Regions from separate parts of the Pseudomonas sp. MYb118 genome, predicted to be linked through region 1. Evidence: predicted binding sites of a transcription regulator. Region 1 holds the regulator's gene; each other region holds the start of a gene.
The links. The regulator FliA, encoded in region 1, starts transcription of late flagellar genes. The targets are predictions, from matches to a motif close to CTAAAGTTTNNNNNNNNNNNGCCGNTAA.
Positions count from the first base shown of each region.

Region 2: a site for FliA is predicted at 1,290-1,317, ahead of ABVN20_RS07000 (methyl-accepting chemotaxis protein). Genes of this name have one in related genera too.
Region 3: a site for FliA is predicted at 1,378-1,405, ahead of motA (flagellar motor stator protein MotA). Genes of this name have one in related genera too.

Region 1 covers NZ_JBFRXN010000001.1:23,661-25,861, forward strand. Annotated here, with positions in the region: gene fleN (flagellar synthesis regulator FleN) at 1-732, shown strand, start outside; gene fliA (RNA polymerase sigma factor FliA) at 729-1,469, shown strand; gene ABVN20_RS00130 (chemotaxis response regulator CheY) at 1,637-2,008, shown strand; gene ABVN20_RS00135 (protein phosphatase CheZ) at 2,031-2,201, shown strand, end outside.
Region 2 covers NZ_JBFRXN010000002.1:261,030-263,230, reverse strand. Annotated here, with positions in the region: gene ABVN20_RS07005 (transporter) at 99-1,121, opposite strand; gene ABVN20_RS07000 (methyl-accepting chemotaxis protein) at 1,398-2,201, shown strand, end outside.
Region 3 covers NZ_JBFRXN010000002.1:2,283,117-2,285,317, reverse strand. Annotated here, with positions in the region: gene motB (flagellar motor protein MotB) at 1-454, opposite strand, end outside; gene motA (flagellar motor stator protein MotA) at 458-1,309, opposite strand; gene ABVN20_RS16330 (HDOD domain-containing protein) at 1,476-2,201, shown strand, end outside.

The sequences.
Region 1 (2,201 bases):
GAGCTCGGCCGGCGCGTCATGCTGCTGGACGCCGATCTGGGGCTGGCGAACGTCGACGTTCTGCTGGGGCTGACGCCCAAACGTACCCTGGCCGACGTGATCGAAGGCCGCTGTGAGCTGCGCGACGTATTGCTGCAAGGGCCTGGCGGTATCCGTATCGTTCCGGCGGCTTCCGGCACCCAGAGCATGGTGCACCTGAGCCCGGCCCAGCATGCCGGCCTGATCCAGGCGTTCAGCGATATCGGCGACAACCTCGATGTGCTGGTGATCGACACCGCTGCGGGTATTGGTGACTCGGTAGTCAGTTTTGTCCGCGCCGCCCAGGAAGTCCTGCTGGTGGTCTGCGACGAGCCGACCTCGATCACAGACGCCTATGCCCTGATCAAGCTGCTCAACCGCGATTACGGCATGAACCGCTTCCGCGTCCTGGCCAACATGGCCCAGAGCCCGCAGGAAGGGCGCAACCTGTTCGCCAAGTTGACAAAGGTCACGGATCGTTTCCTTGACGTCGCCCTACAATACGTGGGCGCCGTGCCTTACGACGAAAGCGTGCGCAAGGCTGTGCAGAAGCAACGCGCCGTGTATGAAGCTTTCCCGCGTTCCAAGTGCTCCCTGGCCTTCAAGGCTATCGCGCAAAAGGTCGATACCTGGCCACTGCCCGCCAACCCGCGTGGGCATCTGGAATTTTTCGTCGAGCGTCTCGTGCAACAAACGGCAGGACCGGTGCTATGACAGCCAGCGGTTACAACCTCTACAAGAAGTCGGCGCGTGACGCGCAGTACGAGCTGATCGAGCGTTACGCGCCCCTGGTCAAACGCATTGCCTACCACTTGCTGGCGCGTCTGCCTGCCAGTGTGCAGGTCGAAGACCTGATCCAGGCCGGGATGATCGGCCTGCTGGAAGTGTCGACCAAATACGACGCCAGCAAGGGCGCGAGTTTCGAGACGTACGCGGGCATCCGCATCCGCGGCGCCATGCTCGATGAAGTGCGCAAGGGGGACTGGGCGCCACGTTCGGTCCACCGCAATACCCGCATGGTCAGCGACGCAATTCGCTCGATTGAAGCTAAAACCGGCCGTGACGCTAAAGATCACGAAGTTGCGGCCGAACTCCAATTGAGTCTCGATGATTATTACGGGATTTTGAACGACACCCTGGGCAGCCGGTTATTCAGTTTCGACGATCTTTTGCAGGACGGCGAACACGAAGGTCTGCACGAGGATGGCGCGAGTGCTCATCTCGAGCCGTCACGCGATCTGGAAGATGAACGCTTCCAGGCGGCGCTGGCGGACGCGATTGCCAATTTGCCGGAGCGCGAGCGACTGGTGTTGGCGCTGTACTACGACGAAGAGTTGAATCTCAAGGAAATCGGTGAGGTCCTGGGAGTCAGCGAATCTCGGGTCAGCCAGTTACATAGCCAGTGCGCAGCCCGTTTGCGGGGGCGTTTGGGGGAGTGGCGAGCGCGCTGAAGGCAGTGTGGGGACACTGCGAACGTGGCTGGTGTGGTGTTGAACCGCACCGGTCTCGATCTGTTGTGCTCCAGACAGTCATTGAGTGCTTTGCCAAATTGATTGAAATGGCGCGTCCAGGTGCTGGGCGCGTTTAAGACTGCTTGGAGGTCGAATTGGACAAGAACATGAAAATCCTCATCGTTGATGACTTCTCAACGATGCGGCGGATCATTAAGAACCTGTTGCGTGACCTTGGGTTCACCAACACGGTCGAGGCCGACGATGGCACCACCGCCATTCCGGTCCTCAACAGCGGAAGCATCGACTTTCTGGTAACCGACTGGAACATGCCTGGCATGACCGGCATTGATCTGCTGCGCCACGTGCGCGCCGATGAAAAGCTCAAGCACCTGCCGGTGCTGATGGTGACCGCCGAAGCCAAGCGCGAGCAGATCATCGAAGCGGCCCAGGCCGGTGTAAACGGCTATGTGGTCAAACCCTTCACGGCCCAGGCGTTGAAAGAAAAAATCGAGAAGATTTTCGAACGCATCGGTTGAGTCACGGCGCCACGGGGGAGCTATGGACCACAAAGAATCTTCACTGGGTGACTTCGAGTCGACCCTGAAAAAACACGCGGTCGAACTGGTCGAAAGCCTTGAAAAAGGCAAGTTCGGCGACGCGGTGCAATTGATCCATGAGCTCAATCAGACCCGTGACCGTGGCCTGTATCAGGAAGTGGGCAAGCTCACC
Region 2 (2,201 bases), on a different contig from region 1:
GCGATGCGGTGTATCAGCCATCATAGAGGTGACTGACACAACGCATCGCGAGCAGGCTCGCTCCCACAAAGGGGCCATGCAAAGTTTTGCAGATGAACTCAATAATCCTGCCGCTTGCGAAACGCCCACCGCCCCGCAATCACGGTAAACGTCACCACCAACGCCACCAAAATCCAGAACCCCTCCGGGTCCCCCGCCAGCGGCACGCCCCCAACGTTCATGCCAAAAAAACCGGCAATGATGTTGATCGGCAACGCCAGCACCGTCACCACGGTCAGGGTGAACAGCGTGCGGTTGCTCTGTTCGTTGAGATTGGCGGCGATCTCTTCCTGCAACAGCTTGATGCGCTCGCCCAGTGCCGTGAGGTCGTTGATGATCAGCGCAAACTCCTCGGTGGATTTGCGCAACTCCTTCACGTCTTCCTTCTGCAGCCACGGCGGCGGGCGGTTGAGCAGGCGCAGCAACGAGCCCGGCTCCAGGGCCAGCAGCCGTTGCAGGCGCACCAGCACCCGGCGGTTGGTGCCCAGTTCCGCGCGGTTGGTCGACAGGCGCGAGGACAGCAATTCATCCTCGATCTGATCGACACTCTGGCTGGTCTTGCGCACGATCTGGGTCAGCACTTCGCCCTGGTCGCGCAGCAGGTGCACCAGCAACTCCAGCGGCGAGCGAAAGCTCTCGCCGGCCTTCACCGAGCTGCGCAGCTTGTCCACCGAGTGCAGCGGTTGCAGGCGCGCGCTGATGATCAGCCGGCTGCGCACGCACACCCACAACGTCGACACGTCGGAGGAAACCATGCTGCTCAAGTTGAACACCACGTCGTTGACCACCGCCAGCAATGCCGAATCGACATGCTCGATGCGCGTCGAGCGCGAGCCCTCATGCAGGGCCTCGAAAAACTCGTCGGGCAATTCCAGGTGGTTTTTCATCCAGCGCTCGCACGCGGCATGGGCGAGGTTGAGGTGCAGCCAGAGAAATTCTTCGTCGTCGTCCGACTGTTGCAGGCGCCGTAGCGCCATCGCCGAGTCGATCTCGCGACCGCGCTCGCCAGGGCGAAAACTGAAGCCGTAGAGCAGACCGAACAGGTCTGGATCGCGATGACTTTGATCGATGCTGTGGTTCATGAAGGCTCGCTGCGAGGAGGGCGCCTGTCGCGGGTTTCACAGGTTCACTTGAGCCGAATCATCGCAAGGCAAGATGACGTTTTTGTGACATGAATATGGCGCAAACGATTGCTCTACCGATGGTCGGATTTGCTTCAAGAACCGCTCTAGCACGCCGATCACGCATGGGTTAAGTTGCGCGCCTTCGCGGCGTACAGCCGCTGTCGCAGACAGGACGTCCGCACCACTTTCACGCCTCTCTGAAGCGTGCCGAATTCCTGTCATGAGAACTTTCCGATGTCTTTGCAAAAGTCCTTGAGAGCTCAAATTCTCGCCCTGCTCAGTGGCAGCCTGCTGGCGATGCTGTTGATCGCGCTGGCGTGCTTTCACTTCCTGTCCAACGGTGTGAAGAGCTATGCGAACCTGATCGAAGGCCCGCTGCACACTTCGCAATTGATCGACGAAGCCAACCTGCAATTCAAGATCCAGGTCCAGGAATGGAAAAACGTGTTGCTGCGCGGCAAGCAACCGGCGGACCTGGACAAGTACTGGAAACAATTCGAAGACCGCCAGCGCGACGTGCAAGGCATCCTCGGCGAACTGGCCGGGCAGCAGGGCATCGAGTCATCGCTGAAAACCCGCATCGAGCGTTTGCGTGAAGAACATCGCCTGCTCGGCGCTGCGTATCAGAAGGGCCGCGACGCCTACGTCGCTTCCGGTGGCGACCCGGCGGCGGGTGATGCGGCGGTCAAGGGCGTGGACCGCGCCAGCAGCGAGCAGATGAGCGCGCTGGTGGCCGAGTTGCGCAAGCTGGGTAACGAGCAGTCGGTGCTGATCAGTGCCAGTGCCAATCACACCGTGCTGCTGGGCATCATCGTCATGCTGGTTTCCGGTTTGTTGATCGGCCTGCTGAGCCTGTGGCTGGTCAACCGCAACCTGGTGGCGCCGATCCAGAAACTCATCGAATACGTGGCCCAGCTCAGCCAAGGCAAGTTCGCCGAGCGTGTCGCCAGCAACCGCCAGGATGAACTGGGCAAACTGGCCACCGCCGCCAACACCCTGCGTGATTTCCTCGCCGACACCTTCAGCCGTTTGCAGGTC
Region 3 (2,201 bases), on a different contig from region 1:
CGGTGGTGATCTCGAACAGGATCTGATCCTTGAACTTCTGCAGTTGCGGGTTCTCTTCAACCTTGTTCTGCAACTCTTGCAGCAACAGCTCCAGGCGCTCCTTCTCCACCATCTCGGCCATGCCCTCGACCTGCTCGGCGTCGACGGTCACCTTGTCGGGCTGCGGCTGGGATTTCACCTCGGGGTTGAGGGTGTTTTCCGGGGCCAGGGTCGGCGTGCCGCCCAGGTCGATGATGTACGGCGTGCCGCTTTCGGAGAAACCGACCGGGTCCTTGAAGTAGCCGGCGATGGCGATCTTCTGCTCCGGCGTGGCGGTCGACAGCAGCCACAGCACCAGGAAGAACGCCATCATTGCCGTCGCGAAGTCCGCGAAGGCGATTTTCCAGGCGCCCCCGTGGTGCCCGCCAGCGATGCGCTTGACGCGCTTGACGATTATCGGCTGATTATTTTCCATGACTTAGCGACCGCGAACCGCTTGTTCCAGCTCAGCAAAGCTAGGACGGTGCGCCGGGTACAGCACCTTGCGCCCGAATTCCACGGCCAGCGATGGCGGCATGCCGGACGCCGAAGCCACCAGCGAGGCCTTGATCGCTTCGTACACGTTCAGTTCTTCCTTGGCATCGTGGGCCAGGGAATGGGCCAGCGGGCCGAAGAAACCGTACGCTGCGAGAATACCGAAGAAAGTACCCACCAGTGCCGCACCTACGTGCAGGCCGATGGACGCCTGGTCACCCTCGCCCAGGGACGCCATGGTCACCACGATACCCAGTACCGCCGCGACGATACCGAAACCGGGCATACCGTCGGCAATGCCGTTCACTGCATGGGATGGGTGATCGAGGTCTTCCTTGAGGCTGTAAAGTTCCATGTCGAACAGGCCTTCCAGCTCATGGGGAGCCATGTTGCCGGACGACATGATGCGCAGGTAATCGCATACGAACGCGGTCATGCGCTCATCCTTGAGTACTGACGGGTACTTGGCGAAGATCGGGCTGGCCGCCGCATCTTCGATGTCGCCTTCGATGGCCATCATGCCTTCGCGACGACTTTTGTTGAGGATCTCGTAAACCAGTCCCAGCACTTCCAGGTAGAAGGTGTGGGTGAAGCGCGAACCGAACATGCTCAGGGATTTCTTGAGCACGTGCAGAGTCGTGGGGCCAGGGTTGGCCTGCAGGAATGCACCGAGGGCCGCACCACCGATGATCAACACTTCAAAGGGTTGGATCAGGGCGGCAATCTTGCCGTGGGAGAGCACGTATCCGCCGAGCACGCTAGCGAATACGACGATGATGCCGATTATTTTAGCCATAGGTAGGAGAGCACTTACTGAGTCGGGTTCAAGGTCATATTCGGAAGTTAAAAAATCTCTTCTTCTACTTATCGGCAAAACTGCGCCAGACTATAGCCAGTTCAGGCGAAAAGCCAATTCGGCCCATTTTCGGCGTAGGTAATGCAGACGATGATCACGTCCAACCATGGCTAATGAAACCAACGTCCCAGTTCCAAAACCGACCACGCTCGAAGGCTGGGTAAAGCTTCTCGATGGCGTGCGCCTGCCTGTTCCACAGGCCAGCCACGATCGTGTTTGCAAGGCGATCGGCGATAATCGCAGCTCGTTGCGCGACATCGCCGAGTTGATGCAGGACAGCCCCGCGCTGGCCCTGAGCGTCATTCGCGAGGCCAACCGGCAGACCCATGGCAGCATGGCGGAACCGGCGGAAAACCTTGAGGTGGCGATCACCCGCCTGGGTTTGAAGCGCACCGAAGAGTTGCTGGCGCGACTGCCGGCCGTGCCGCAATCGCAGATTCCCGTGACCCTGCGCCAACTGCAATTGATCAGCCAGCACGCCACCCAACAGGCCAACGGTTTCTTCGCCGCGCGCCTGGCCCGGCTCTGGCAGGATATCCACTGGGGCAGCCTGCTGTTCCTGTCGCCGCTGTGGCCCCTGGCGTTGACCCACCCGCAATTACTCGAGGAATGGGAGCTGCGGGTTATCCACAAGGGCGAGTCAGCACGCAACGTCGAGAAACAATTGTTCGGCGTTCGGCTGCTGCGAATCGCGCAAAAACTCGTGGAAACCTGGCACCTGCCCATCTGGGTGCAGCAGGGTTACAAGCTGTTGCTCAAGGAGCAGCGCGAACTGGTGAAAGTCCTGCGCATCGCCCGTGACGTCGATCACCCGCTGCGCCAGCAGAACCGC